DNA from 4 places in the Geodermatophilus sp. SYSU D00742 genome. Region 4 is predicted to be linked to each of the others. Evidence: riboswitches for the same ligand, from Rfam matches in the RefSeq annotation. Region 4 holds a riboswitch; each other region holds the start of a gene.

Region 1 (4,821 bases), on a different contig from region 4:
GGCCACCGCCTCCACCGCCGTGCTGGTGCTGCCACCGGCGACCTGGGCGTTCCTGGTCTCGATGGCGGTGTTCGGGCTGGCCGCCTCCCTGCTGTCCAGCGTGCCGGCCGCGCTCGTGGGGGACGTCAGCCCGGCCCGCGGCGGCCGCGTGGTGGCGGTGTTCCAGATGTCGGCCGACCTCGGCGGGATCGTCGGTCCGCTGGCCGCGGGCTGGCTCACCGACGTGGCCGGCTTCCAGGTGGCGTTCGGCGTCACCACCGCGGTGCTGGGTCTGGGCCTGGTCGCGGCCCTCGCGCTGCCCCGGTCCACCGGCGCCCCGGTCGCTCAGCCCCCGGCGGCCCCGGCACGGTAGCCCGGCGCCCGCCCTCCCGGCCGCGGCGTCGCGGCCGCGAGCAGCGGCAGCACCCGGCGGGACACGAGCTCCGACAGGGCGACCACGCTCGTGGACCGCACCACCGAGGGCGAGCGGCCCAGCCGCACCAGCGTCTCCTGCAGCGCGCCGTGGGACTCCGCGGCCAGCCGGACCAGCACGTCCCCCGAACCGGTGGTCACGTGGGCCTCGAGAACGCCGGGGACGGCCCGCAGGTCGGCGGCGACCTCCTCCAGCGCGCCCTGGGCGATCTCCAGGGTGACGAACGCCTGGACGCCGAAGCCGGCCGCGGCCAGGTCGACGTCGGGGCCGTAGCCGGTGACCACGCCGGTCTCCTCCAGGCGTCGCAACCGGGCCTGGACCGTGGCCCGGGCGACCCCGAGCCGACGGGAGAGCTCGAGCACGCCGGCCCGCGGCTGTTCGGTCAGGGCGGTGAGCACCGCCAGGTCGAGCGCGTCGAGCTGCTGGGCCACCGCTCCTCCTCCGGCCGGACTGGTCGATCTGACCAGCTCGGGACCGCTGTGCGCACCTCGGCTGCCCCGATCGGCCAGCTCGGTCGAGCCATCTTGCCCACCACGGGCGCGCGGAGGTGGGCTGGACGCACCATCGGAGGAGAACGGACCACACGGGAGGGCGTCATGACCGACACGCAGCCCCGGGGGACCCTGGAGCAGGTCCTCACCGACGACGAGCGCCTGGCCGAGCTGAGCGCCGACCAGCTCCGGCAGCTCGTCGGCCTGGTCGAGCACGACCCGACCACCGACCCGTTCCCGGTCAGCGGCTGGGACGCCCTGGTCTGGGTCGCCGGCAACGCCACCCAGACCGCCCACTTCCTCCAGTCCGCGTTCGGGATGGAGCTGGTCGCCTACTCCGGGCCGGAGACGGGCAACCGGGACTCCCGCGGCTACGTGCTCCGCTCCGGCGCCGCCCGGTTCGTGGTCACGGGCGCCTACTCACCGGCCAGCCCGCTGGCCGACCACCACCGCCGGCACGGGGACGGCATCGTCGACATCGCCCTCGCCGTCCCCGACGTCGACCGGTGCGTCGCGCACGCCGCCGCGCAGGGAGCGACCGTCCTCGAGCCGCCGCACGACGTGGGCGACGAGCACGGCACCGTCCGGCTGGCCGCCGTCGCCACCTACGGCGACACCCGGCACACCCTCGTCGACCGCTCCCGCTACTCCGGCCCCTACCTGCCCGGCTACGTCGCGCGGACGTCGACCTACCAGCGGCGACCCGGTGCACCCCGGCGGCTGTTCCAGGCCGTCGACCACGTCGTCGGCAACGTCGAGCTGGGCGCGATGGACCACTGGGTGGACTTCTACCGCCGGGTCATGGGCTTCACGAACATGGCCGAGTTCATCGGCGAGGACATCGCCACCGACTACTCGGCGCTGATGAGCAAGGTCGTCGCCAACGGCAACCACCGGGTGAAGTTCCCGCTCAACGAGCCGGCGGCCGGGCGGAAGCGTTCCCAGATCGACGAGTACCTCGAGTTCTACGGCGGACCGGGCGTCCAGCACGTCGCCCTGGCCACCGGCGACATCCTCGCCAGCGTCGACGCGATGGTCGCCGAGGGCGTGGAGTTCCTCCCGACGCCGGACTCCTACTACGAGGACCCCGCCCTGCGCGCCCGCATCGGCACCGTCCGCGTGCCGGTGGAGGAGCTGCAGCGGCGCGGCATCCTGGTCGACCGCGACGAGGACGGCTACCTCCTGCAGATCTTCACCCGGCCCACCGGCGACCGTCCCACGGTGTTCTTCGAGCTCATCGAGCGGCACGGGTCCCTCGGCTTCGGCAAGGGGAACTTCAAGGCGTTGTTCGAGGCGATCGAGCGCGAGCAGGAACGCCGCGGCAACCTCTGAGGCAGCTCATGCCGGGCGGTGTCGTCACCCCGGGTGAGCACCGCCCGGGGTGTCCGCGCGTCCCCCTCGTCCGGTTTGTCGGTCTCGGGGCGCCGACCTAGCGTGACGGCGTCCGGACGGGCCGTTCCGTCACCCCCTGGTGACACCGGCCGGACGCCGCCGAACCCTGCGCCGGCCCGTTCCGCCGGCACCAGGGACCGGGGACCCACCGCAGTACTGGGGTGAAGCGTCCGCGGCCCGCCCGGGCCGCCGGACGCCGGGCGACTTCCCTCCCGAACCCGTCAGCTAACTCGGTAGGCGGCTGTGGAAGAGAGGACAGACCCGCCCACCATGGCGACGTCGCACGCCCCTGCCCGCGCGCTGCCCCGCATCCTGGTCGGCCTGGTCGCCGCCGGCGGGCTGACGCTCACCAGCCTCCCCGCCGCCTCCGCCTCCCCCGAGGACCCGGCCACCTCGCAGGAGGCCGCCGCACTCGTCGCGGCGAGGGCCCACGACCTGGAGGTCGTCACCGAGCAGTTCAACGAGGCGCGCGAGCGCCTGCGGGCCAGCCAGGACGCCGCGACCGCGGCCGGCGAGGAGCTGGCCGCCGCGGAGGCCGCGCTCGGTACCGCCCGCGAGCGGGTGCGCGCGGTGGCCCGCGGCGCCTTCACCGGGGACCGGCTCGGCACGCTGTCGGCCGTGCTCACCAGCGACTCCCCCGACGAGGTGCTCGACCGCGTCGGCACGCTGCAGACCATCGCCGACCACAACAACGGCGTCCTGGGCGGGGCCACGCAGGCCGCCGGTGACGCCGAGGCGGCCCGCACCGCCGCCGAGCAGGCGGCCGCCGACGCGCAGGCCCTGGTCGACCAGGTGGCGGCGCGGCAGGCCGACCTGGACCGGCAGGTCGCGCAGTTCCAGGCCGAGTACGACCGGCTGGTCGCCGAGGAGGAGCGCGCGGCGCGGGAGGCCGCCGAGCGCCGGGCGGCCGAGGAGGCGGCCGCTGCTGCCGCTGCGGCCGCGGCCGCCGCTGAGGCAGCGCCGGCACCGGCGCCCGCCGCGCCACCGGCCCCGGCGGCCGGGGCCGGCGCGCGGTCGGCCGCCGCTCCCGCGCCGGCCCCGGCGCCGACCGGCGCCGGCGGCAGCGCGGCCGCCCGGACCGCCGTCGACATGGCGCTGGCCCAGCGCGGCGACCCCTACGTCTGGGCCGCGGCGGGGCCGAACTCCTTCGACTGCTCGGGGCTGGTGCAGTACGCCTACGCCGCGGCGGGCATCAGCCTCCCGCACTCCAGCCGGATGCAGTCGGCGATGGGCACCCCGGTCTCCCGGTCGGCGCTGCAGCCCGGTGACCTGGTGTTCTTCTACAGCCCGGTCAGCCACGTCGGCATCTACGTCGGCAACGGGCAGATGGTGCACGCCTCCACCTACGGCCAGCCGGTGAAGGTCGCGTCGATCGACTCGATGGGCGGCTACAACAGCGCCCGCCGCATCGCCGGCTGACCCGCCCGTGGGGCGGAGACGGCCGTCCCCGCCCCACGGGGCTGTGCGTCAGTGGCCGCGGAAGGCCTCCTCGAGCCACCACGACGGCTCGTCCGCGGCCACCTTCGCGTCGATGAACAGCGGCGCCGTCCGCGGGCCGGCCACCCACTCGGCGACCGCGGCGAGGTCCTCCGCACCCCGCACGGTGACCCCCACGAAGCCGTGGCCGCGGGCGATCGCGGCCAGGTCGGTGTCGGGGAACCGCACGGTGTCCAGCGGCGCCCCCTCCGGCCCGAAGTGGTGCACCTCGGCGCCGTAGGCGGCGTCGTCGTAGACCACGACGACCATCGGCAGGCCCAGCCGGACCACCGTCTCCAGCTCCGACGCCCCCATGAGCGCGCCGCCGTCGCCCAGCGCGGCCACCGGCAGCCGGTCCGGCCGCGCCACGGCGGCCCCGATCGCCGAGGCCAGCCCCAGCCCCACGGACTGGAAGGCCTGGGTGAAGCAGAAGCCGTCCTCGTCGGGGACGTCGAGGAACATGCTCGGGTAGCCCATGAAGTTCCCCGAGTCGACGGCGACGACCCGCTCGGCCGGCAGCAGGTCGTCGAGCGCGATGGTCAGCGTGCGGGGGTCGATGCGGCCGGCGCCGCCGAGCGGGGTGAACGGCACGTCCCGCCACCGCACCCGCTCGGCGATCGACCGGCGCACGTCCGCGGTCCGGTAGCCGACGGCGGTCCCGTCCCCGAGCAGGGCGGCCGCCGCCTCCGCCGTCCGCCGGACGTCGCCGACCACGCCGAAGGTGAGGTCGCGGTGGACGCCCAGAGCCGTCGGGTCGTCGTCGACCTGGACGACGACGGCGTGGCGGCCGATGAGCCGGCCGTGCCGCATCGTCCACATGTTCAGCGCACACCCCCAGCCGACCACGAGGTCGGCGCCGGTGATCAGCTCCGCGGCCAGCGGTGAGGCGAAACCGCCGGAGACGTCCAGCGACCAGGGGTCCCCGGCGAACAGGCCCTTGGCCACCGCCGAGGTGGCCAGCAGGGCGCCGCAGCGCTCGGCCAGCGCCGCCAGCGCCGCGCGGGAGGCGGGACCGCGGGCGCCGCGGCCGGCCACGAACACCGGCCGCCG
Region 2 (4,821 bases), on a different contig from region 4:
CGGCGGCGTCGCGCAGGGCATCGGCGGCGCGCTGTACGAGCGGATGGTCTACGACGACTCCGGCCAGCTGCAGAACGCCTCGTTCATGGACTTCCTCATGCCGTACGCGTCGGAGATCCCGGACGTGGTGATCGACCACCAGCAGACGCCCTCGCCGCTGAACCCGCTCGGGCTCAAGGGCGCCGGTGAGGCCGGCGTCATCCCGGGGACGGCGGCGATCGCCTCGGCCATCGAGGACGCGACCGGACGCCGGATCGCCGCCATGCCCATCTCACCCACCGAGCTCTACGACCTGATGCGATCACCCGATTCGGAACGGACCGCCGCGGCCGCGCGCCGGGCGAGGACAGGAGTGAGTGCGTGAACCTCGACGGCTCTGCGGTGCTGCACGCCGACCCGGACCGCGTCTGGAGCGTGATCACCGACCCCGCGGTGCTGGCCCGCACGATCCCGGGTTGCGAGTCGCTGCGGAAGGTCGGGGACGACGAGTACGAGATGAACGTCTCGGTCGGTGTCGGCGCGATCAAGGGCACGTACGCCGGCGAGGTGCGGCTGACCGACCAGAACAGGCCGAAGTCCTACGTCATGCACGCGTCGGGGGCGGGCGCGCCGGGGAACGCGCGGGCGCAGGTCACGATCAACCTCGAGCCGTCCGACGCCGGGACCACCACGCTCACCTACTCCGCCGACGCGGTGATCGGCGGCCCGGTCGCGGGTGTGGGGCAGCGGATGATCAGCGGCGTCGCCAAGCGGATGGCCGGGCAGTTCTTCAAGGCGATCGACGACGAGCTGACCGGTGCCGCGGCGCCGGTGGCGGCTCCGGCCGAGGCCCGCCCGTCGGCGGCCGCGGTGAGCGACACGCAGGTGGCCGCTCCGACCGCTGCCCCTGCGGCCGCCGGCCAGCCGCAGGTGTTCGCCGGCCGGGCCGCCGCGGCGCCGGCTGCGCCGTCCGACGTCCGGACCCTGGTGACCGGCGCGCTCGGCGGTGCCGGGCTCACCCTGCTCGGCGTCCTCGTCGGCTGGCTCCTGGGCCGCCGCCGGGGCTGAGTCCCCGGGGAGGGGCCGACCTCTCCCGTACACGCGTCGAGGGCCCTCCCGATCCGATCGGGAGGGCCCTCGACGTCCGGTCGTCACGCGTCCTGGACGGGGGTCGCGGTCTCGGGCGACGCGAGACCACGACCCGTGCACGGACTGCGGGCTCAGCTGGCCTGACGGTCCTGCAGCGTCGGGTAGTCGGTGTAGCCCTCGGCGCCGCTGGCGTAGAACAGGTGGGCCCTCGGCTCGTTCTCCGGGTGCTCCCCGGCCCAGCGCTCGACCAGGTCGGGGTTGGCGATGACCGGGCGGCCGACGGCGACGGCATCGGCGTGGGCGGCCTCGATGAGCTGCACCGCCTCCTCCCGGGTGGTGACCGAGCCGAAGCCGCTGTTGGCGATCAGCGGGCCACCGAAGCGCCGGCGCAGCTCCTGCACCAGGTCACCGGCGGGCTCGCGGTGCAGCACCGACAGGTAGGCCAGGCCCAGCGGGGCCAGCTGGTCGAGGAGGGTGCCGTAGGTGGCGAGGACGTCGTCCCGGTCGGTCTCGAGGGCGTCCTGGATGCCGTGCTCCGGCGAGATCCGCAGCCCGACCCTGCCGGCGCCGATCGCCGCGGCCACCGCGGCCACCACCTGGACGACGAACCGCGCCCGGTTCGCAGGGGAGCCGCCGTACTCGTCGGTGCGCTGGTTGGACGTCGGCGAGAGGAACTCGTGCAGCAGGTAGCCGTTGGCGCCGTGGATCTCCACGCCGTCCAGGCCGGCCTCGATCGCCCGGCGGGAGGCGGAGACGAAGTCCTGCACCGTCGCCCGGGCCTCCTCGACGGTCAGCGCGTGGGGCACCGGGTAGGCCTGCTTGCCCTTCTCGGTGTGCCCCTCGCCGTTGATGGCGATGGCGCTGGGGGCGACGACTCGGCGACCGCCGTTGACGTCGGGGTGCGTGACCCGGCCGCCGTGCATGACCTGCAGGACGATCCGGCCGCCGCGGGCGTGCACGGCCTCGGCGACGCGGCGCCAGCCCTCGACCTGCTCGTCGGTGACGATGCCGGGCTGGCCGACGAACGCCTGGCCCGCCTGGTCGGGATAGGTGCCCTCGGTGATGATCAGGCCGACGCCGGCGCGCTGCCGGTAGTGCTCGACGACCAGGTCACCGGGGACGCCGGACGCGCCGGAGCGCATGCGGGTCAGGGGGGCCATCACGACGCGGTTGGCGAGCTCGAGGTCGCCCAGGGTCACGGGAGAGAACAGGTCCACGTGGGTTCCAAGGGGCCGCCCACGGCGCCCATTCCGGAACGCCACGGTCATGACGCTCACAGTGACGCACATCCCGCCGCCAGGCGCATGGCGCCACAGAGGACCGGCGACCATCGAGTGGCGCGATGTGCGTTGCGTTCTTACGGTGGCGGTGTCCGGCCGATCGTCGCCTCCCGAGCCTGGGGAGCCCGCGCCGGACGCCGCCGAGTCGCTCCCACCGTGGGCGCGAGCCGGGGACCCACCCGCACCACCGGGGTGAGTCCCGCTCCCGGGCACACCCGGGAGCGGGTAGGGCACTCCCAGCCCGAACCCGTCAGCTGACCCGGTAGGCGGCCAGGGAGGAACGGAGAACCACCCCGCCCGGGGCCTCAGCTCCCGCGCGCCCCCGCAGGTCCGGGACCGTCGCGCTCCCGCCTGCCCACATCCCAGGAACCAGCCGTGCGGCCCGCACTGTCGACCGACGGCTCCAGCCGGGCGCCTGTGTCCGGCCGGTGCCGCATGCCCGGTTGACGGCACGACCACCGCCGCGGCCGGTCCCGCACGCCCGCCGGGCGCCGACGGCGCCGGGCTCCACACAGCTCGAGGACCGCACCATGCACAACCAGCACACCCACCGATCCGGCTCCCTGCACCGGCTCGCCACCGTCGGCGTCCTGACCCTCGCCCTCGCTCTCGCCCCCACCGGACAGTCGGTCGCCCGGGCGGACGGGGCGTCCACGACGTCGACCAGCGCCGGTGAGAAGCAGGCCTACAAGAACCACGCCCTGGGCCAGGTCGGTGGCAACAGGACCCAGTTCGGCTGCCTCGACCGGCTCTGGGAGCGGGAGAGCGGCTGGAACCCCAGGGCCCAGAACCCGAGGAGCACCGCGTACGGCATCCCCCAGTTCCTCGACTCGACGTGGGCCATGACCGGCATCCGCAAGACCTCGGACCCGTACCGGCAGATCAAGGCGGGGCTGATCTACATCGGAAAGCGGTACGGCACCCCCTGCGGGGCGTGGAACCACAGCCAGGCCCGCGGCTGGTACTGATCCCGGCACGCCCGGGGGGCCCCCCCCCCCCCCCCCGGGGGGCCCCCCCCACCCCCCCCCCCCGCCCCCCCCCCCCCCCGCCGCGCCGGGCGCCCCCCCCCCCCCCCCCCCCCCCCCCCCCCCCCCCCCCCCCCCCCCCCCCCCCCCGCCGCGGACCGACGAGGACCGCGCCCTCGACGCCTGGCGCGCTCTGGACCGGGGGGTGGACCCGACGGAGCCGGGTGGACGCGAACCCTGATCCCTACCCCGGACCGGATGGCGCCAACCGCCCCGCCGCAGCGTGCAGCGGCCCCCCGGGCAGGCGGGGTCCGCGCCGCCTCTAGAGTGGGAGCCCGGGTCCGGTGGAGGCCGGGTCCGGACCGCCAGGCCAGTCCGACGATCAGCGGGAGGACACGTGTCCGTGCTCGACGAGATCGTCGCCGGTGTACGTGAGGACCTCGCGGCCCGTGAGGCCCTGACCCCCCTCGCCGAGGTGAAGGCCGCCGCGCAGGACGCCCGGCCGGCGCGCGACGCCCTCGCCGCCCTGCGGGCCCCCGGCGTCGGGGTCATCGCCGAGGTGAAGCGGCAGAGCCCGTCGAAGGGTGCCCTCGCCGCGATCCCGGACCCGGCCGTCCTGGCCGCGCAGTACGCCGACGGCGGGGCGCGGGTGATCAGCGTGCTCACCGAGCGGCGCCGGTTCGGCGGTTCGCAGGCCGACCTCGCCGCCGTCCGGGCCGCGGTCGACGTGCCGATCCTGTGCAAGGACTTCATCGTCAGCAGCTACCAGGTGCACGAGGCCCGCGCGCACGGGGCCGACGTCGTCCTGCTGATCGTGGCCGCACTCGAGCAGAACGCACTGGTGGGCCTGCTCGAGCGGGTCGAGTCCCTGGGGATGACGGCGCTGGTCGAGGTGCACACCGAGGCCGAGGCCGACCGCGCCCTGACCGCGGGCGCGGCGGTCATCGGGGTCAACGCCCGCGACCTCACCACCCTGCAGGTCGACCGCTCCACGTTCGAGCGCATCGCCCCCGGGCTGCCGTCGGGGGTGGTGAAGGTCGCCGAGTCCGGCGTCCGCGGGCCGCACGACCTGATCAGCTACGCCGCCGCCGGGGCCGACGCCGTCCTCGTCGGCGAGGGTCTGGTCACCGCCGGGGACGCCCGCCAGGCGGTCGCCGACCTGGTCACCGCCGGCTCGCACCCCGCCACGCCCCGCACCAGTCGCTGATCTTGGTCGCCCGGTAGGGGCCCGCCGCCGGCCTCGTCCGGGGCTCGTCCCGAGCGTGCGGACGAGGAGGACGGGGTCCTTCCACGGTGGCGGGCCTGGAGGTCCTTAGGCTGGGGGCATGACGACGACCAGCCCACCGCAGCCCGAGGAGCAGCTCCTTCCGGCGCGCCCGGGCTGGCCCGACGCCACCGGCCACTTCGGGGTCTTCGGCGGCCGCTTCGTCCCCGAGGCGTTGATCGCCGCCCTCGACGAGCTCACCGAGGCCTACGAGGCGATGCGGGTCGACCCGGCGTTCCTCGAG
Region 3 (4,821 bases), on a different contig from region 4:
GTCGATCATGACGATGGCGGTGATCACGCCGGCGATGCTAGCCGGGGTGCCGCGGCCCCGGTGGCCGCACGCGACCCGGGCGAGACGCGGTCGGGCCGCGCGCGGGTGCTGAGGGAGCGGGTGTCGGCGAACGGGTCGCGGCCGGCGCGCCCGGCCTCCACCCGGTCGAGGAAGGCGCTGTAGCTCCCCGTGCCGGGCACCGGGCACGCCAGGGTGCCGGACACCTGCACCAGGCGCGTGCCCGGCTTCTCCATCCAGCGCAGGACCAGCTCCGTCTCGTCGACCGAGGCGGCCAGCTCGTCCTCCGGGCCCAGGGGCGTCTCCGCGGTGGCCAGCAGGCCGGCCAGCGTCTCCCGCACCGACGTCCCCCGGGGTGCGCAGCCGGCGGCCACCAGCCGCCCCCGGCGGACGACGGACAGCTGCCAGCCGCCCTCGCCGTCGGGGCGGGCCAGGACCAGCTCCGGCACCGCGGCCAGCGACTCCAGCCGTTGCCGCCGGCGGACGGCGCGGACGAGGACCGCCACCCGGTCGCGCAGCACCGCGGCGTCCTCGTAGCGCTCCTCGGCGGCCAGCCGGTCCACCCGGGCCAGGAGCGGCGCGAGCAGTGCCTCCGGGTCGGCCGCGACGGCGGCCCGCAGGACCCCCGCGATGCCGGCGTACTCCTCCACCGACTGTGCGCCGGTGCAGGGGGCGCCGCAGCGGCCCATCCCGGCCAGGGCACAGGCGGTACGCAGCACGCGCAGGGACAGCCGGCCGGTGCACTGCCGCAGCGGCAGGGACTCGTGGATGGCGGCGACGGCGGCGTCGGCGGCCCGGCGGTCGGGGAACGGGCCCAGGAACACCCCCGCGCCGGGGCGCACCCGGCGGACCACCGACAGCCGGGGGAACGGCTCCTCGGTCAGCCGCACCCACAGCGCCCGTTCCGGGAACCTCGACCGCCGGTTGTAGCGCGGCTTCTGCTCGGCGATCAGCCGTAGTTCCCGCACGGCGGCCTCGAGGTCGTGCGCGCAGGGGATCGCGTCGACCCGCTGCGCGAGCGCCACCATCTCGGTGATCCGGCTGCGCTGCTCCCCGGCGGTGAAGTAGCTGCGCACCCGGCTGCGCAGGTCGTTCGACGTCCCGACGTAGAGCGGCTCCTCGCGCGGGCCGCGGAAGAGGTAGACGCCCGGGCCGGAGGGGACCGCGTCGGCCAGGTGCCGCTTGCGCAGCCGTTCGGGGTCGACCTGGCGGGTGAGGGCGGTGAGCTCCTCCAGGCTGGTGATCCCGAGCGGGCCGAGCCGCTCGAAGAGCCCGTGCAGCACGTCGACGGTGGCGCGGGCGTCGGCCAGCGCGCGGTGGCAGGGCTCGGTGGTGGTGCGGAAGTAGGGCGCCAGGGTCGCCAGCTTGCAGTTGGGCACCTCGTCGCGGCTGAGCAGCCGGCGGGCGAGGACGGCGGTGTCGACCGAGGCCGCGGCCGGCCACGGGATGCCGTTCTCCGCGCAGGCGGCCTTGAGGAACCCGAGGTCGAACGGGGCGTTGTGCGCGACCAGGACCGCGCCGCGGGCGAACTCCAGGAAGCTCGGCAGCACCGCGCCGATGCGTGGGGCGGTGGCGACCATCGTCGAGGTGATCCCGGTCAGGACGCTGATGTAGGGCGGGATCTCGCAGCCGGGGTCGACCAGGGTCTGGAACTCGCCGAGGACGGCGCCGCCCCGGACCTTGACGGCGCCGATCTCGGTGATGGCGCTGTCCTTGGGTGAACCGCCGGTCGTCTCCAGGTCGACGACGACGAAGGTGACCTCGGCCAGCGGGGTGCCGAGCTCCTCGATGGTCGCCTGCTCGTAGCGGGGGAGCCCCGCGGCGGCCCGGGCGGCTGTCCCGGCCAGCCGGGCAGGGGAAGAGGGCACGGGGCGGACGGTAGGTCGGGGCAGTGACAGTCCCGGGGACGCGCGCCGGTGCCCGCCGGATCGCCCGGGTGACCCCGGATCATGGTCGCGCGGAACTGTCGGAACCCCTCCCTAGCGTGCTGCGCGGACCGACCGGGGCCATGGAGGGCTCCTGCGACGAGGCGTCGGCCAGCAGAGGAGTGGGCCATGTTCATCGACTGCGACACGTGCACCGCCCGGGGCACCGGGTGTGCCGACTGCGTCGTCACCGTCCTGCTGGGCGCCCCGCCGGGGTGGGAGACCGCCGACCCGACGGTGGTCCCGATGACCGGGCGGCGCCAGGACGGCGCAGCCGAGGCCGCCGAGGACGTCGTCGTGCCCCGGCCCGGTGTGGTCGTGGAGTTCGACGAGGTCGAGCGGCGGGCGGTGCGGGCACTGGCCGACGTCGGCCTGGTGCCCCCGCTGCGGCACCAGGCGTCCCCGGGTGGCCGCGCGGCCGGGGCGGCGCGGCACCGCCGGCGCACCGGTTGAGGCAGAGCCGGGCCCCGGCCGGCACGCACCGTCGACCGGTGCGGTGCCCCCGCGTGGCCGCCGGCGTGGCGGGGCGCGGTCGCGTGGGAGATCCCACAGTCCACGCCGGCCCCGTTTGTCACAACATCATCACGGCCCGTACGGTGAGCCGGTCCGACCGGGCGGTCGTCACCCGAGAGAGGTGACCTCGGGCGGACACCGCCGAATCCCCCGACGCGCCCACGCGGCGCCGGAGGGGAACCGGGGACCCACCGCAGTACTGGGGTGAGTTCTCGCGTGCGCCGGTCACCGCCGGAGCACACGCGCCGGCCCGCCGGCGCGCAGAGATAGGGCGATTCTTCCCAGCCCGAACCCGTCAGCTAACTCGGTAGGCGGTTGCTGAGGAAGAACGGAGAGCCGCCGACCGTGGCGACGCCTCGCCCTGCCCTGGGGCATGCACTCGACCAGTTCCACCCCGACCTCCCGGTCGCGTTCCGCCGCCCCCGCCTCGCCCGCCGACTCGGTCGCGGGCTCGTCCTCGGGGCCACCGCCACCCTCGCCCTCACCCTCCTGCCGGGGACGGCCGCCGCCGACCCGCAGCAGGCCGGCACCGCCGCACAGGCCGCCCAGCTGGTCGCCCAGGCCGGTCGCGAGCTCGAGGCCGTGACCGAGCAGGTGAACGAGGCCCGTGAGGTGCTCGCGCAGCAGCAGGTGGCCGCCGACAGCGCCCGCCGGGCCGCCGCGGACGCGCAGGAGCACCTCGGCGCCCTCGACAACCAGATCCGGCAGGTCGCCCGCACCGCCTACACCGGCGACGGGACGACCCAGCTGGAGCTGCTCATGACCAGTGCGTCGGCCGCGGACTTCGTCTCCCAGCTCGCGACCCTCGAGCTGATCGCCGGCCACACCACCGACGTCCTGGCCCAGGTCGCCACGCGGGCGGCGGCCGCCGAGCAGGCCCGGGCGGACGCCGACGTCGCCCAGGCGGCGGCGCAGGCCACCCTGGACGACGTCACCGCCCGGCAGGCCCGGCTGGAGTCCGACATCGCCGACTACCGGGCGCAGTACGACGCGCTCTCGGCTGCGCAGCAGCAGGAGGTCGTGACCGCGCACGCCGGCCGGCCCGTGGCCACGCCGGCGCCGGCCGCCGCCTCCAGCGGTGCCGCCCAGGCCGCCGTCGACACCGCGCTCGCGCAGGTCGGCGACCCCTACGTGTGGGGCGCCGGCGGCCCGAACTCCTTCGACTGCTCGGGGCTCACCCAGTACGCCTACGCCGCGGCGGGCATCAGCCTCCCGCACTCGAGCCGCATCCAGTCGACGCTGGGGACGGCGGTCTCGCGCGCCGACCTGCAGCCGGGCGACCTGATCTTCTACTACAGCCCGGTCAGCCACGTCTCCATGTACATCGGCAACGGCCAGATGGTGCACGCCTCGACGTCCGGCCAGCCGGTCAAGGTGGTCAGCGTCGACTCGATGGGCGGCATCACCGCCATGCGCCGCGTCGCCTAGTCCACGCACACGGCACGGGCCGGGACGTCCTCGGGGGTCCCGGCCCCGTACAGGGTCCCGACGCGGCCGTCCGGGGCCCGGCCGGTCCAGCGGCTCGCCGTGAGCTCGCTGGAGGGCGGGGTCCTCCCGCGGTGGTGGGCAGGGGTCCTCCTAGGATCGGCGGGGTGAGCGCCCGCCGGGCCGCGCTGCTGGTCGCGGGTGTGCTCGGAGCGGCCTTCGTGGTCGTCGTCGCCGTCGGCACGCCGTGGAGCCTGCTGCCCGAACCGCCCGGCGGCGCCACCCCGGTCCGTCCCGGGGCCGGTCTGCCCCCGGGTGTCGCCGAGCGCGCGGAGTCCTTCGCCGCGGCGATCCGCCCGGCGTCCCTGGCCGCCCTGGTGCTCGGGCTGGTGGCGTCCGCGGTGCTGGCGCTCACCCCGCTCGGACGGTGGCTGGTCCGGACCCCGGCCCGCCCGCTGGGCGGCGGGTGGGTCTGGCAGGTGCTGCTGGGCACGGTGGCGCTGACGGTGGCCGGCCGGCTGGTCACGCTGCCGCTCTCGGCCTACGGGGAGGTGGTCCGCCACCGGTACGGGCTGTCGACGCGCAGCTGGCCGCTGTGGCTGCGCGACGTCGCCGTCTCCACGGCCATCGACGCCGCGTTGACCGCCCTCGCCCTCCTCGCCGTGGTGTGGCTGGCCCGGCGCGCCCCGCGGACGTGGTGGGCCTGGACCGCCGGGGCGGCGGCCGCCACGGTGGTGGCAGGCTCCTTCCTCTACCCGGTGGTCATCGAGCCGGCGTTCAACCGCTTCGAGTCGCTGCCGGCCGGACAGCTGCGCACCGACCTGCTGGAGCTGGCCGAGGAGAACGGCACCCCGGTCGAGGACGTGCTGGTCGCCGACGCCTCGCGGCGGACGACGGCGCTCAACGCCTACGTCTCCGGGTTCGGGTCCACCCGGCGGAT
Region 4 (4,821 bases):
GCCGCGCCGATCCGCATGGCGTAGGGGGAGGGGCCCGGCGCCGGGGTGCCGGCCATCAGGCGTGAGCCCATCGTCCACGGCAGTCCCGGCCAGGGCAGCAGTTCCTTGACCGCGAACGGCACACCGGCCAGCGGCCCCGTGGCCGCGGGAGCGGCGGGGGAGGGCTCGGCCAGGTCGGCGACGGCGTTCAGGGCCGGCAGGCGGTCGAGGCGGGAGCGTGCGGCCTCCGCCAGCTCCCCGGCGGTCACCTCGCCCTCGCGGACCAGCCGCGCCATCTCGACGCCGTCCCACTGCGCGTAGTCGTCCAGGTCCGTCACGACGCCAATCGTGAATGACGCATTCGCGGATGACAACACCGTTCTGCGCGGTGGGGTGACGGCGCGGCTCAGGCGGGGAGGGCGCGGTGGTGCCGGCCGGCGAGGTACCACTCCGCCACCAGCAGGTTGGGCACCCAGGACAGGAACGGCACCAGCAGGTACGCGCGGTCGAACGCGACCCCGGCGTCCACCCCGGCCAGGGCGGTCTGGCCGCCGATCAGCACGAGCAGCCACAGCCGCAGGGTGACCGCGGCGTAGGTGAGGGCGAAGGTGCGGACCATCCAGCGCCGGTGGGCGGCCACGTCCCGGCGGCGGACGGCGCGGAACGCCGTGGCGGCGCAGGCCAGCCAGAGGACGGCCAGGAGGCCGAAACCCGCGGTCCCCACCGGGCCGGCGAGGTTGTGCGGCGCCAGGAGCAGCCCGGCGACGCCCGCGACCGCGATCGACGCGACCGTCACCCGGCCGATCGCCCGGTGGACGTGCGGGGCGCGGGTCCGCAGCCGGGTCGCGAACTGCAGCGGCGACAGCAGCAGGGCCAGCCCGCCGGAGACGACGTGCAGGTACAGGGCCCCCTGGACCAGCGAGGACTCGTCGACGTAGTTCCCGGCCACCCCGCGGCCGTCGGCGCCGAGGTCGGCCAGCGGGGTCAGCAGGTAGGGCAGAGGCGTGAACACGGCGATCGCCAGCGCGCTCAGCGCGATCCACCAGTGGGCGCCGCGCGTGCGCCAGGTGGCGGGCCGGGTGGTCGTGGCGGGCGCGGTCAGGGTCATGCCGAGGACTCCCCACTCCCCGTGCCGGTCCCCGTCGCGCCCAGGGTGGCCGGGTCGCCCGCCGCCGACCAGGGCCCTCCGTCGGTGGACCCCCCACTGCCCGGAGCGCACCGGGAACGGTGCCGGCGCGCCGGCGTCCGGGTCGACGTGGATGCCGGCGAGGGCCCAGCTCCTCGGGTGCACCGCCTGCAGGGAGAGCAGTCCAGCGGAGTCGGCGATCGCCGTGGAGGGGTGCCGGGAGCCGGGCACGCGGATCCGGGGGCGGCGCCGGCGTTCCCCGGCCCGGCGGGACGACCGGGAGGGTCAGCGCGCGGCGGCCAGTGCCCGCTCCACCTGGGGCGAGCGGCGCACCGTCACCGGCCGCCCGGCCTGCTCCGCGGCGTCGAGGTGGTCGAGCAGCAGCTGGAGCGCGGGCGCGGACAGGCCGGTCACCGAGCCGGCGTCGATCCCCTCGACCCGCGCCGGCTCGCGGCCGTAGCGCCGCACGAAGGAGTCGACGGCCGCCTCGTCGACCTCGCCGGCCAGGCAGAGCACCCGCCCGCCCGCGGTGTTGAACAGGCGGACGACGCCGCGCGCGGCCGGGCCCTCGGACGGCGGGGGAGTCACCGCACCAGTGTGCCGACGACGACGGCGACGTGGCAGCCGGGACGACAGCGGCCCCCCACCCGGGAACGGGTGGAGGGCCGCTGGGACCCCGCCGGGCAGCCGCTGGTCAGGACACGGGCCCGCGGGCGTGCGGGGTGTCCTCCCGCGTCACGCCCGGTAGTTCACGTGCGGGTGGTCCATGTGGTTGGCCGTCGCGCCCCCGCGGTCGGCCATCGGCTTCCAGGAGCCGGTCGGCGAGGTGAGGATCCGCTGCTGCCAGATGACGTACTCCACGCCGAGCGCGTCCCAGTGCGCCAGGTGGTAGGCGACGATCGCGTCGCCCAGGGCGGCGTCGGTGCCGACCATGTAGTCCAGCGCCAGGCCGGACGGGTGGCCGTGCGGGTCGACCGCGCTGGCGCGGGTCCCGCCGATGGGGATGCCCGCGGCGCCGGGCACGGCGGCGACGACCGCGTCGGCGGCGGCCTGCGCCCGGGGCCGGACCGCCCCGGCGCTGTTGGTGATCTCGGCCGCGGCGATCCCGGGCAGCGGGGTGACCACCGGGGCCGGTGCCACGACCGGCTCCGGCTCGACGGGCGGTGCCGGAGCGACGAGGGAGACGGCGGCCGGGACGACGGCCGGCGCCGCCGCGGCGGTCGCCAGCACCTGCCCCGGGAGGATCAGGCCCGGGTCGTCACCGATGACCGCGGCGTTGCGCTGGTACAGCGCGCGCCAGGACTCGCCGTGCGCGGCGGCGATCCCGGCGATGGTGTCGCCGGGCCGGACGGTGTGCTCGCCCTGCGGAGCGGCGTGGCGGCCGCTGCCGGCGGCGGTGTCCGCGGGGGCGGGGGCCGGGGCGGGCGTCTGTACGACCGTCCGGTCGTGGGTGGCGGCGGCGTTGGCCGGGGAGCTCAGGACGCCGAGGCCGACGACGGTGGCGCCGGCTGCGACGGGGACGCCCGCGAGGGCCTTCTTGGTGCGGACGTAACGGGGCGCGCGGTGCTTTGCCATGGATGTGTGATCTCCGATCACCGCCGGCGAGGTGAGCTGTCGGGTTCGGGCGATCGGTGCCCGGCCGCGGTCCGCGGCTTCACCCCGAGGCGCGTGGTACGCGCCGGGAACGGTGGGTCCCCCACCCCTGCCCTGAGGTCGTGGATGGCAGCCGGTGGGCAGGGTTGGGCGGACCGGTGCCACGTTCGATTAGCTGAACGCAGCCAAAAAGCTACGGGCTGTCATGTCGAGTGTCGTCGTAACGGCGCTCACACCCCGGGGTCCCCGGCCGGGAACCGGCTGGTCGCGCAGCGGGGGCCGGCGCCGGTCGGTGAGCCGCCTCACGGGTGCCCGGCGGGGACTCGCGGGGGCCGGGCGGGGCCCGGAGGACCGGTCGCGGCGTCGTGGGCCGGCGCGCTCAGCCGCCGTAGGGCCGGGTGATGATCTCCAGCAGGTGCCCGTTCGGGTCGGGCCAGTAGACGCCCCGGCCCCCGTCGTGGGTGTTGACCTCACCGGGCCGGCTCCGGAACGGGTCGGCCCAGTGGTCCAGGCCGCGGGCGCGGACCCGGCCGAGGATCTCGTCGAACTCCTCCTCGCCGACCAGGAACGCGTAGTGCCGCGGCGTGACCTCGTCCTCGGTCATGAAGTCCAGCGAGACGCCGTTGGCCAGGGTGACGACGGCGAACGGGCCGTACGGCGTGGGCGGCGGCAGGCCCAGGACGTCGGCCAGGAAGCGCGCCGACTCGTCCCGGTCGTGGGCCGCGACGATGGTGTGGTCCAGCTGGACGGGCATCGGGACTCCTCGCAGGCCGTGCGGGGAGCCAAGCACGCGGCCGTCCCGGCCGGGAGGTGTTCCGGTGCCGCGGACCAGGTGGCGGGCAGTCGCCCCAGCGGCCGGCGGCGGCTCGCGCCCGCCCCGGTGGCCGAGGTCGTAGGGGGAGGACCGTGGACGGGTGGCCGTCACCTCCGGACCGGAGGACAGGCACCGGGTCCGGGTGGGCCGGTCGGACGTCGGGCCGCCCGCACCGCCGCGCTGCCCGGACGGCGGCGCCGGGGTTCCCGCCGACGGTCCGGCTCGTGGCGGCCGGCGTCCTGGCCGACCTCGCGGTCGGGACGCTGTTCGCCTGGAGCCTCGTGGCGCCCTCGGTGGTGGCCGACACCGGCGGGTCGCCGGGCAGCGGCGCGGCGGTGTTCGCGGCCGCGCTCGTGGTCTTCACCGGCACCCTGCTCGGCGTGGGCCGTGGCCTGCGGCGGCTCGGACCGCGGAGGCTCCTCGCCGGCGCCGCCGTGCTCGCCGGTGCGGGGCTCGGACTCACCGCCGTCGCCGAGCGACCGGAGCTGCCGTGGCTCGGCGTCGGCCTGCTGTTCGGCGCGGCCAACGGCCTGGCCTACGGCGTCTCGGTCTCGCTGGCCGCACGGGTGACCGAGCGGCGGCGCGGCACCGCCAGCGGGCTGGTCGTCGGGGCGTACGCGGCCGGGCCGGTGCTGCTCGGTCTGCTGGCCCCGTCCGCGTTGCCGGCCGCCGGGTGGCGGACCGGCCTGGCCGTCCTCGCCGTGGCCACGACCGCGCTGCTCGCGGTCGCCGCGGTGCTCGCGCCGGCGGACCGGCCGGCCCGGTCGGGTGGGGGCCGCAGGGGGAGGCCGGCCGCGCGTGGGGCCCTGGTGGCGCTCTGGGTGCTCTTCGCCGGCGGCGCGGCGCCCGGACTGGTCCTGTTCGCCACCGCCGCGCCGCTGGCCGCCGCGCGCGGCCTCGGTCCCGCTGCCGCCGGAGCGGCGGTCTCCCTCCTCGCCGCGGGCAACCTCGCCGGGCGGCTGGCCGCCGGCTGGTGGTCCGACGTCGTCGGGCGCCTGCCCGCGCTGGCGACCGCCCTGGCCGTCACCGTCGCCGCCGTGGCCGCGCTGGCCGCCTCGGCCGCGCCCGCCGTCGTGCTGCCCGCGTTCGCCGCCGTCGGCCTCGCGTACGGAGCCGTGTCGGCGCTGGTCCCCGCGGCCACGGCGGACCGGGTGGGCGCCGACGCGTTCCCGGCGGTCTACGGCCGGGTGTTCACCGCGTGGGGCTGCGCCGGGCTGCTCGCCCCGCTCCTGGCCGGCGCCGTCGCCGCGGCGGGCAGCCAGCGGCCCGCGGCGCTGCTGGTGCTGGTCCTGCCCGTGGTCCCCGCCGC

The links. Region 4 has a riboswitch for cyclic di-AMP ahead of ACI78V_RS14430 (LysM peptidoglycan-binding domain-containing protein). Riboswitches for the same ligand answer to the same signal wherever they lie in the genome.
Region 1: it holds a riboswitch for cyclic di-AMP, as region 4 does, so the genes downstream of both, ACI78V_RS20610 (C40 family peptidase) here and ACI78V_RS14430 (LysM peptidoglycan-binding domain-containing protein) in region 4, are expected to answer to the same signal.
Region 2: it holds a riboswitch for cyclic di-AMP, as region 4 does, so the genes downstream of both, ACI78V_RS11690 (aggregation-promoting factor C-terminal-like domain-containing protein) here and ACI78V_RS14430 (LysM peptidoglycan-binding domain-containing protein) in region 4, are expected to answer to the same signal.
Region 3: it holds a riboswitch for cyclic di-AMP, as region 4 does, so the genes downstream of both, ACI78V_RS15520 (NlpC/P60 family protein) here and ACI78V_RS14430 (LysM peptidoglycan-binding domain-containing protein) in region 4, are expected to answer to the same signal.

Annotation. Positions count from the first base shown of each region.
Region 1 is NZ_JBJGYJ010000041.1:13,886-18,706, forward strand. It holds gene ACI78V_RS20595 (MFS transporter) at 1-352, shown strand, start outside; gene ACI78V_RS20600 (Lrp/AsnC family transcriptional regulator) at 325-843, opposite strand; gene hppD (4-hydroxyphenylpyruvate dioxygenase) at 1,009-2,235, shown strand; cyclic di-AMP (ydaO/yuaA leader) riboswitch at 2,408-2,550, shown strand; gene ACI78V_RS20610 (C40 family peptidase) at 2,566-3,714, shown strand; gene ACI78V_RS20615 (thiamine pyrophosphate-binding protein) at 3,763-4,821, opposite strand, start outside.
Region 2 is NZ_JBJGYJ010000014.1:24,400-29,220, forward strand. It holds gene cutA (aerobic carbon-monoxide dehydrogenase large subunit) at 1-364, shown strand, start outside; gene ACI78V_RS11680 (SRPBCC family protein) at 361-1,047, shown strand; gene ACI78V_RS11685 (alkene reductase) at 1,200-2,285, opposite strand; cyclic di-AMP (ydaO/yuaA leader) riboswitch at 2,477-2,631, shown strand; gene ACI78V_RS11690 (aggregation-promoting factor C-terminal-like domain-containing protein) at 2,879-3,316, shown strand; gene trpC (indole-3-glycerol phosphate synthase TrpC) at 3,711-4,520, shown strand; gene trpB (tryptophan synthase subunit beta) at 4,639-4,821, shown strand, end outside.
Region 3 is NZ_JBJGYJ010000022.1:54,646-59,466, reverse strand. It holds gene ACI78V_RS15535 (Lrp/AsnC family transcriptional regulator) at 1-27, opposite strand, end outside; gene ACI78V_RS15530 (DEDD exonuclease domain-containing protein) at 24-1,886, opposite strand; gene ACI78V_RS15525 (hypothetical protein) at 2,073-2,396, shown strand; cyclic di-AMP (ydaO/yuaA leader) riboswitch at 2,586-2,785, shown strand; gene ACI78V_RS15520 (NlpC/P60 family protein) at 2,802-3,884, shown strand; gene ACI78V_RS15515 (M48 family metallopeptidase) at 4,049-4,821, shown strand, end outside.
Region 4 is NZ_JBJGYJ010000019.1:63,905-68,725, reverse strand. It holds gene ACI78V_RS14445 (amidase) at 1-317, opposite strand, end outside; gene ACI78V_RS14440 (DUF2306 domain-containing protein) at 386-1,336, opposite strand; gene ACI78V_RS14435 (hypothetical protein) at 1,391-1,693, opposite strand; gene ACI78V_RS14430 (LysM peptidoglycan-binding domain-containing protein) at 1,841-2,680, opposite strand; cyclic di-AMP (ydaO/yuaA leader) riboswitch at 2,687-2,831, opposite strand; gene ACI78V_RS14425 (VOC family protein) at 3,078-3,452, opposite strand; gene ACI78V_RS14420 (MFS transporter) at 3,737-4,821, shown strand, end outside.